Linked DNA regions of Aridibaculum aurantiacum. The protein of the gene in region 1 interacts with the protein of each later gene in a pairwise test. Links are inferred from orthologs where the notes say so. Each region holds a gene or a part of one and is shown in the gene's direction. Other genes may lie near its edges.

What was found.
Region 2: the proteins of lpdA (region 1) and odhB interact in binary tests that used the Escherichia coli proteins (3 or more experiments, as listed by UniProt). The link is inferred for Aridibaculum aurantiacum from one-to-one orthologs.
Region 3: the proteins of lpdA (region 1) and J4N22_RS00440 interact in binary tests that used the Escherichia coli proteins (3 or more experiments, as listed by UniProt). The link is inferred for Aridibaculum aurantiacum from one-to-one orthologs.

Annotation. Positions count from the first base shown.
Region 1 is NZ_JAFEWC010000001.1:2,048,299-2,051,328, reverse strand. What follows is about bases 39-2,908. They hold lpdA (dihydrolipoyl dehydrogenase), read left to right. Parts: upstream 39-705; coding sequence 706-2,112; downstream 2,113-2,908. Other genes in these bases: J4N22_RS08515 (hypothetical protein), read left to right, coding at 2,253-2,810; J4N22_RS08525 (DUF3078 domain-containing protein), read right to left, coding at 39-600. Also shown: more of J4N22_RS08525, read right to left, coding at 1-38. UniProt on the Escherichia coli protein: Lipoamide dehydrogenase is a component of the glycine cleavage system as well as of the alpha-ketoacid dehydrogenase complexes.
Region 2 is NZ_JAFEWC010000001.1:1,890,933-1,894,024, forward strand. Bases 91-3,022 are described here. They hold odhB (2-oxoglutarate dehydrogenase complex dihydrolipoyllysine-residue succinyltransferase), read left to right. Parts: upstream 91-738; coding sequence 739-2,307; downstream 2,308-3,022. Other genes in these bases: J4N22_RS07855 (2-oxoglutarate dehydrogenase E1 component), read left to right, coding at 91-574; J4N22_RS07865 (hypothetical protein), read left to right, coding at 2,573-3,022. Outside these bases: more of J4N22_RS07855, read left to right, coding at 1-90; more of J4N22_RS07865, read left to right, coding at 3,023-3,076. UniProt on the Escherichia coli protein: E2 component of the 2-oxoglutarate dehydrogenase (OGDH) complex which catalyzes the second step in the conversion of 2-oxoglutarate to succinyl-CoA and CO(2).
Region 3 is NZ_JAFEWC010000001.1:117,289-120,537, forward strand. What follows is about bases 146-3,234. They hold J4N22_RS00440 (ATP-dependent helicase), read left to right. Parts: upstream 146-537; coding sequence 538-2,931; downstream 2,932-3,234. Other genes in these bases: J4N22_RS00435 (hypothetical protein), read left to right, coding at 146-311; J4N22_RS00445 (condensin complex protein MksE), read left to right, coding at 3,098-3,234. In the rest of the region: more of J4N22_RS00435, read left to right, coding at 1-145; more of J4N22_RS00445, read left to right, coding at 3,235-3,249. UniProt on the Escherichia coli protein: A helicase with DNA-dependent ATPase activity. Unwinds DNA duplexes with 3'-5' polarity. Translocates on single-stranded DNA with 3'-5' polarity. Initiates unwinding more efficiently from a nicked substrate than double-stranded DNA.

The DNA of each region.
Region 1 (3,030 bases):
CTTACCATCGAAGTTGTAACCATACTTAGATAAGATATCGAAACGGTCATCGTTTTTCCTGCTGCCAAGGCTGGTGGTTTGCACCATTCCAAAATTGAACTCGCCGGTATTGTCCCACGATTGTTTTCCTTTTTTATAGAACAGGAAATAGTTTACATAACTATTTAAGGCCAGCGAAAAATTATCACCACCTGCTGCCCAGTTGCGAAGGCTGCCTTGAGTCATGTTCACACTTACTGTTCCGCCTCGCTTCCATGTCCATTCTGTTGTATCCGTTGCATCCTTCTTTACCGTTCTTGTTACTTCACTTTGGATTTTTTTTACCGTCGGATCTTGAGCCTTTACATGTACAAAAATTACTACTAAGGTGATGAGTAGATACACCTGCTTCATCAAACAACACATTTTTTCAAATGTACTAGGAACAGTAGCTGCCGCATCAATAGTGAATAAGATGTAGCCATGGCAAATGAGTTTGCACATTACAAATACCGGCAACGATTGCGCTAACAGGCCATTGCCAATAATGGTAATACAGCCATTTTGAAAGCTGTTGTTGCTTTTGCCATTTGGCTGTTTACCAGTATTTTCGCACTTCATTTCAAGTTAGCAGGATTTCATTGAGCCCTAACATTGCTTATCAAGTTTGCTTAATGACCTATTAACCTGATGTTTAAATCAACTAATCATCAATTAAGATTTACTATGGCTTACGACGTTATCGTTTTAGGAAGTGGTCCTGGTGGCTATCCTGCTGCAATTCGTGCTTCTCAACTTGGATTTAAAGTTGCCATTATCGAAAAAGAAAGCTTGGGTGGCGTTTGCCTTAACTGGGGATGTATCCCTACCAAAGCTTTACTGAAAAGTGCACAGGTATACGAATACCTGAAGCATGCACAGAACTACGGCATCAAAGCAACCGGGGTTGAGCACGATTTTGAAGCTGTGATCAAACGCAGCCGTGGCGTAGCCGATAAAATGAGTAAAGGCGTTCAATTCTTAATGAAGAAGAACAAGATTGATGTGATAATGGGCTTTGGTAAGCTGAAAGCTAAAGGCCAGGTAGAAGTAACCGGTGCAGATGGAAAAGCACAAGTAGTAGAAGGAAAACATATCGTAATAGCAACCGGTGGTCGCTGGAGAGAATTACCTAACCTGCCTATTGATGGTAAAAAAGTAATTAGCTACCGCGAAGCAATGGTACTACCACAACAACCAAAATCTATGATTGTGGTAGGTAGTGGAGCTATAGGTGTTGAGTTTGCTGACTTCTATAATACTATGGGCACTAAGGTTACTATAGTTGAATTCATGCCGCGCATTGTACCTGTAGAAGACGAAGACATTTCGAAAGAACTGGAAAAGCAATACAAGAAGAAAGGCATCGAGATCATGACCAATTCTTCTGTTGAGTCATTAGACACTACAGGAAATGGTGTAAAAGCAAAAGTAAAAACACAGAGTGGCGAGGTTACACTTGAAGCTGATGTGGTACTTAGCGCTGTAGGTGTTGTTGCAAATATTGAGAATATTGGACTGGAGCAACTTGGAATCAAAACTGAAAAAGGTAAGATCATAGTTGATAAATATGGTAAAACAAGTGTTGATGGTTTTTATGCTATCGGCGATTGTACTCCGGGACAAGCACTGGCTCACGTTGCAGGTAAAGAAGGCGTTAATGTATCTGAATACATTGGCTTCCTTGAAAAGAAATTCCATCATCAACCAGAAGGAATTGATTACAACAACGTACCAGGTTGTACTTACTGTTCTCCAGAGATTGCAAGCATCGGCTTTACAGAAAAAGCAGCGAAGGAAGCAGGATACGAGATCAAAGTTGGAAAATTCCCATTCATGGCCAGCGGTAAGGCTAGTGCATCTGGTTCTACCGAAGGTTTTGTAAAAGTGATCTTCGATGCTAAATATGGTGAGTTCCTTGGAGCGCACATGATCGGTAACAACGTTACTGAAATGATTGCTGAAGTATCAGTAGCGCGTAAGTTAGAAACGACCGCTCACGAGATTTTGAATGCTATCCACCCTCACCCAACTATGAGTGAAGCTGTGAAAGAAGCAACCGCAGCAGCTTATGGCGAAGCGATAGATATTTAAAGCTCATTTTCAATATAAAGTTTTAGAAACTACAATGGTTACCAACTCTGGTAACCATTGTAGTTTTATTTTGATCCAAAGAAGGTTATTGAAAATTGTTGCGTTTGAAACTTTATACTTGCTGTACCAAAACCACAACAATGAAAAATACTTTCTACAGCATTATTGTACTGCTGGTAATTCAGACCACTGCTTCGGCACAACAAACCACTCCTTTAGAAACAAGCAACAAACAATTTTATACAGAAGTAGGTGGCCCGGGAGTATTATTTTCAGCCAATCTTGATGGTCGCTTCGCCGCCGGCGAAAGAACTGGTTGGGGATACAGGGCAGGTTTGGGTTTCACTTTGGTTGATGATGAAACAATCACAACATCTCCTAGTGGCTTTCAAAACTACAACTACCGTACAAGGTCGGTTGCCACCTTGCCGCTTGGTATCAATTATTTATTTGGCAAACCCGGCTCGCCTAATATGTTCGAGGTAGGTGCAGGCATAACAGTTCTTTCTCGCAGGTCATCCATTCTCAACTACAACGATTACAACGAAGGGTTTTTGTTGGGACACTTTAGTTTCATGTATCGCAAGCAACCGGTAGATGGCGGCTTTAGCTGGAGAGTAGGAATGACTCCCATCATCAATCCAGACGGTGACATATTCCCCTTCGCAGCAGTAGGATTAGGATTTACATTCAAATAACTTTATTTCAAATGAAATGATAAGGCTGTTCATATTGATGAGCAGCTTTTTTTGCATCCACTTTTAAGGAAGCTGATAGTTGTTTTCTTGTGTATACCTTTTGACCAGACTATTCTTACAATACCGGTGAAATAGCAATTTTACCTCATGTTTGATATCAACATCACAACCGACTTTTCAACAAACAAAATGGCGAATGATTGCTGATACTATAATCTCT
Region 2 (3,092 bases), 160 kb from region 1 along the record:
CTTCCTGCAAATGTGCGCAGAGTACAATATGGTCATCACCAATATCACAACTTCAGCTAACTTCTTCCATTCGCTTCGCCGTCAGTTGGCATGGCCGTTCCGCAAGCCAATGGTTGTATTTAGTCCGAAGGCTACACTTCGTCATGCTGGCACTTACAGCAAGGTAGAAGAGTTCACATCAGGTAGCTTCAAGGAAGTAATTGATGATCCAAATGCCGGCGATCCGTCGCAGGTAACAAAGGTGTTGTTCTGCAGCGGCAAGATCTATTTCGACCTGGCTGAAAAGCAACAGAAAGAAGATAAGAAGGATGTAGCCATCATACGTGTTGAGCAATTGTACCCGCTGCCTGTAAACCAGCTGACGCAGCTTTACAACAAATACAACAAAGCCACCTGGTTCTGGGTGCAGGAAGAGCCGCTGAACATGGGCGCTGCCAGCTACCTGCAAATGAACCTGAAAGGAATAAATTATGGTGTTATCAGTCGCCAGCCTAGTGCATCTACTGCTACCGGTTATAGCAAGGTGCACGCACAGGAGCAGGCTGAGATCATCAATACAGCTTTCAGTATTTAAAAAGCAACAGTATGTAACCAGCAGTTGAGCCTTGAGCAGCATCGTTGCGTCGCACACTTGTACGGCAACTAAATAATTGGCCAACAAGCCGCAGTTATTCAAGCAGCTTAAACAACTATTGATCAACTGAACCAAACCACCAACAGAATAAAGAAACTATAACAATGATTGAGATCAAAGTACCTACGGTAGGAGAGTCCATTAACGAAGTGACACTAATAAAATGGACAAAAAAAGATGGTGATTATGTAGAGCGCGATGAAGTGATTGCAGAGCTGGAAAGTGAGAAAGCTACTTTTGAAGTAAATGCTGAAAAAGCAGGTATCCTTCAAACCAAAGCTGCCGAAGGAGATACTCTAAACATTGGTGATGTATTGGCCATTATTGACGAATCTGCACAACAACCTGCAGGCAATGCAGCTGCCGAAACTGCTCCACAGGCTGAAGCACAACCACAAGCAGCTGAGCCGGCACCTCAGCAACAAGCTGTAGCTGCCGGTAAAGGTGTTATAGAAATAAAAGTTCCAACCATTGGCGAATCAATTACAGAAGTTACCCTACTGAAATGGATAAAGAAAGATGGTGACCTGGTAGAGCGTGATGAAGTGATTGCTGAAATGGAAAGTGAGAAAGCAACTTTTGAACTAAATGCAGAGATAGCCGGTAAACTTTCTACCAAAGCAAACGAAGGAGATACCATAAAAATAGGTGATGTAGTAGCAGCCATTGATAGCGATGTAGCTGTACCAACAGCGGCTGCTGCACCAGCTGCACAGCCGCAGCAACAAGCACAAGCTGCCCAGCCAGCAGCCTCACAAGCGCCTGTTACATCTGTTCCTAATGATGTGAAAGCAACACCGGTTGCAGCAGCAATCATTGCTGATAAAAAAGTTGATCCTAAGTCTATTCAAGCTTCAGGTGTACAAGGGAAGATCTTGAAGAACGATGTACTGGAAGCGCTGAACAATCCTGGTAAAAAAGCTGCAGCAGGGCAGGAGCTCTTTAGCCGCAACGAGCGCAAGGAGAAGATGAGCAACCTGCGCAAGACCATTAGCCGTCGCTTGGTGGAGGCTAAAAACACCACTGCCATGCTTACTACTTTCAATGAAGTAGACATGACAAGGATCATGGCAATCCGTTCGCAGTTCAAAGACAAGTTCAAAGAAAAGCATGGCGCTAATCTTGGCTTCATGAGCTTCTTCACAAAAGCTGCATGTTTCGCATTGCAAGAGTGGCCTGCTGTTAATGCATCTATTGATGGTGACAGCATTATCTACCACGACTACTGCGATATCTCTATAGCCGTATCTGCACCTAAAGGACTGGTAGTGCCAGTGATCCGCAATGCAGAAAGCCTGAGCATGTTTGAAATTGAAAAAACAGTGGTACAGCTTGCAACAAAAGCTCGCGATAATAAACTGACCATAGAAGAGATGCAAGGCGGAACATTCACTATCACCAATGGTGGTGTGTTTGGTTCACTTATGTCAACACCTATTATCAACATTCCGCAGAGTGCGATACTGGGTATGCACAAGATACAAGAGCGTGCTATGGTGGAGAATGGACAGGTAGTAGTAAGACCAATGATGTACCTGGCGCTAAGCTACGATCACCGTATCATTGATGGTCGTGAGAGTGTAAGCTTCCTAGTGCGTGTGAAGGAATTACTGGAGAATCCAGAGCTGCTGTTGTTTGGAAAAGATCCTGTAAAAGCATTGCTAGAATTATAGATTGATATCTTCTGATTGAATAAATTTTAAAAAGCTACCGTCATGGTGGCTTTTTTATTGCTTTTCAAATGTGAGCGGTTAGAAATAAGTTTTTGGCTGTTGCAGGTACCACTGCGGTACAAGTGTGCGACGCAACGATGTTGATGGTTGTTCGTTGGTTTGGTTCAAAGTTCTTCTTTGTAGTAACAACTGAAAGAGGAACCAGAAACTTGTCCTCCACCCGTTTGCTTCTTCCCCTATTTTTGCATCAAACAAAACCAACCACATGTACCAGGGACTACTGCACCTACACAACATCGGCAGATGGATATTGATCTTATTGTTAGTTATAGCTATCATCAATGCTTTTGCAGGCATGCGCCGCAACGAGCCTTTTTCACGCGGACAAAAAAAGATCGGGCTGTTCCTGATGATCACAGCTCATACAATGTTGCTGGTGGGCTTGTACCAATGGTTTGTAGGTCCTTGGGGACTGAAGCAGATACAGGAACTAGGCATGGGCGGCGTGATGAAAAATAGCATCTCACGTTTTTGGGCTGTAGAGCACATACTTGGAATGCTAATAGCTATTGTACTTATTACTGTTGGACGTAGTGCTTCAAAGAAGGCTATTGCTGATAAGGCAAAACATAAGAAGATGTTCTGGATGTTCTTCATTGCGTTCATTCTTATCATGGCATCAGTGCCCTGGCCAGGCAGGCAAGTAGGAAGGCCTTTACTTCCAGGAACAGAAAGACAAGCTGAGATATATAATGATCCGGCGGAGTAAGAAATCGAATTTGGCA
Region 3 (3,249 bases), 1.9 Mb from region 1 along the record:
TTGCTGTAAACCCTTCTGCGTACCTGTACAGTGGTACCCAGAATTTTACGCAAACTTACCGGAAGCGGCAAACGGTGGCAGGGCTTCCCATTGGCGGACAAACACTGGTTTCGGAAAATGTACAGCAGTTCAATGTACTCGCATATGAACTTTCGCTACCTGTAGTTTTTGTAGCAGGAAAGTTCAATGCCACACTTACCGGCTCCTATGTTTCACCACAAAACCTGGTAACGGTGCCAAACCGTCCAAGCGAAAGCGAGCTAGGGAAGAAAATGTTTTATGTGAGTGCTTCCGTTGGCTTTAGACTATAATTTTCTTTATAATATTTCTCATGATGACGACAAGCAGTCTTACTCCTGGTAGTAAGGCTGCTTTATCTTTTTTACCCAAAGCGCAAGCTCCAACTTTAGATGGATGCAGATAGCTGGCTGTGACTACAAAGCGAAGATTGTCATGTAATGCCAAACGCTCCTTAAATGTGGGTAAAACCACAGCCTCATCTTCCCGAATCAGCCTCTGCCGCCGTACCTTCGCCCGATGGCAAGATACCTGGATGATTTGAACGAAAACCAGCGGCAGGCTGTACTGCACAAAGACGGACCTGTGATGATTGTAGCTGGTGCGGGAAGTGGAAAAACAAAGGTTTTGACCACCCGCATTGCGCACCTGATGAGTGCCCACAAGGTGGATGCCTTTAATATTCTTGCGCTGACTTTTACCAATAAAGCAGCGGCAGAAATGAAGGAAAGGGTGCAAAAGATACTGGGCAATAACGAGGCGAGGAACTTATATATAGGAACATTTCACAGCGTGTTTGCCCGCATCCTTCGCGGCGAAGCACACCGCATTGGCTACCCTAATCACTTCACCATCTACGATACAGATGATAGCAGGAGCGTGATAAAGACGGTAGTGAACGAACTGAACCTGGACGATAAGCACTACAAACCAAGTGTGGTGCACAACCGCATTTCTGCTGCAAAGAATGCACTGGTTGGTGCGGCAGATTACCAGAACGATTATTACCTGCAGCAGGAAGATCAGCGGGCTAACCGGCCAATGATCGGGCAGATATACATGAACTATGCAGCGCGTTGTTTTAAAAACGGCGCGATGGATTTTGATGACCTGCTGTTCAAGTTCTATGAACTTTTGCGCGATTTCCCTGAAGTGCTGCATAAGTACCAGCACAAGTTCAAGTACATCATGATAGATGAGTACCAGGATACGAACCCGGCGCAGTACCAGGTAATCAAGCTGCTGGCAGCAGTTCATGAAAATATTGCTGTAGTAGGTGATGACGCACAAAGTATCTATAGCTTCCGTGGCGCCACTATCGAAAACATCTTACAGTTTCAGAAAGATTATGATGATGTGGCGGTGATCAAGCTGGAGCAGAACTATCGCTGTACACAAAACATTTTGAAGGTAGCCAACCAGGTGATCAAGAACAACGTGGGGCAGATACCAAAAGATTTGTGGACACAAAACGCCGTTGGCGAAAAGATCAAGCTGGTACGTACCATGACCGACAACGATGAAGGCAAGTACGTAGCAGATTCTATACAGGAGCAAAAGCTGCGCAACCACTTTTACAATAAAGATTTTGCTATCCTTTACCGCACCAACGCCCAGAGCCGTGCTTATGAAGAAAGCCTGCGTCGCATGGGCATCCCGTACCGCATCTATGGTGGCGTAAGCTTCTACCAGCGGAAGGAGATCAAGGATATGCTGGCTTACCTGCGGGTCATCAGCAATCAAAAAGACGAGGAAGCTCTGAAGCGTATTATCAATTATCCTGTTCGTGGAATTGGTAAGACAACCGTAGAAAAAGCGGTGATTGCTGCTAATGAAAACAACATTAGCATGTTCGAAGTGCTGGAGCGTGCTGGCCAGTTTGGTTTCAAATCCGGAACACTTGAAGCATTGACCAACTTCGTTACCATGATTAAGTATTTCCAAAGCCTGCTGAAGGATAAAAATGCTTACGAGGTAGCGGTACAGGTAGGTAAGCATACCAACCTGGTAAAGGAACTGTTCAACGATAAAACGACTGAAGGACTTGCTCGTTACGAGAACATTCAGGAGTTGCTCAACTCAATCAAAGAGTGGGTGGATACTTCTATTGACCTGGCGCAGATAGACGAAGAGGGCGTGGTGGTGAATGAGACTGTATCTGCAAACGCTGGTAGCCTTGGACGTTACCTGCAGCAGATCACATTGCTTACCGATGCTGACGATGATAAAGAAGACAGCGATGTGGTAAAGCTGATGACTATACACGCGGCTAAGGGCCTTGAGTTCAGCAACGTTTTTGTTGGCGGTTTAGAGGAGACGCTTTTCCCTAATTCCATGGCCATCAATACACGTGAAGAGCTGGAGGAAGAGCGTCGTTTGTTTTACGTAGCCATCACTCGTGCAAAGAAGCACCTGTGGCTTACCTATAGCAATTCGCGTTATCGCTTTGGTCAACTGGTGCAGAACGATCCAAGCCGTTTTATAGAAGAAATGCCTGAAGAGCATCTTGACCGCAGTTTTGCTGGCGGTGGTGCCCGCAATCAAGGCTTCAACAGCGGCTTTGGTGCAGCATCGGCTTTTGATAAAATGCGTGGTGGTTATGGCAGCAGCCCGGCTGCACGAGCAGAAAAACAATATGGTCCGCCGCCTTCTAAGAAACAAGAACGTCCTCAATATTTACCTGCGCAGCCAACAGTTGCCAAGGTGGTAGAGCATAAGCCAAGCGCTGATTTTGTACCAAGCGATACTACCAATCTGCAGGCAGGTCAAAAGGTAGAGCACCAAAAATTTGGTTTTGGCGAAGTGGTAAAAATGGAAGGTGCAGCGCACAATCCTATAGCCACGGTGAAATTTGACCTGAATGGCGAAAAAAAGATCATGCTGAACTATGCAAAGCTGCGGATACTGGAGTAGGCTGGCCGCAGCTAGTTCGTTATTACATGTTTGTTGACCAGCAGTGGATCATTATTCAGCATCGTTGTGTCACTCACTTGTACGGCAGACCGCTCTTCAACTCATTCCAATGTAGTAGATGTACAGCTAGTACACCTACCTACACAAACCCTGAAGATTACCTACAATGAAAATTCCTGCACAAACAGCAGACATATTTGAACTTTTAAGCAAGGGACAGTTCATCTGTTCCAATAGCGTAGAGGATACGCAGCGGAAGCTTTTCAATATAATTGAAGAGAATTTCGAGGAGTTAGCCAACTACTTTTTAGCCATTGG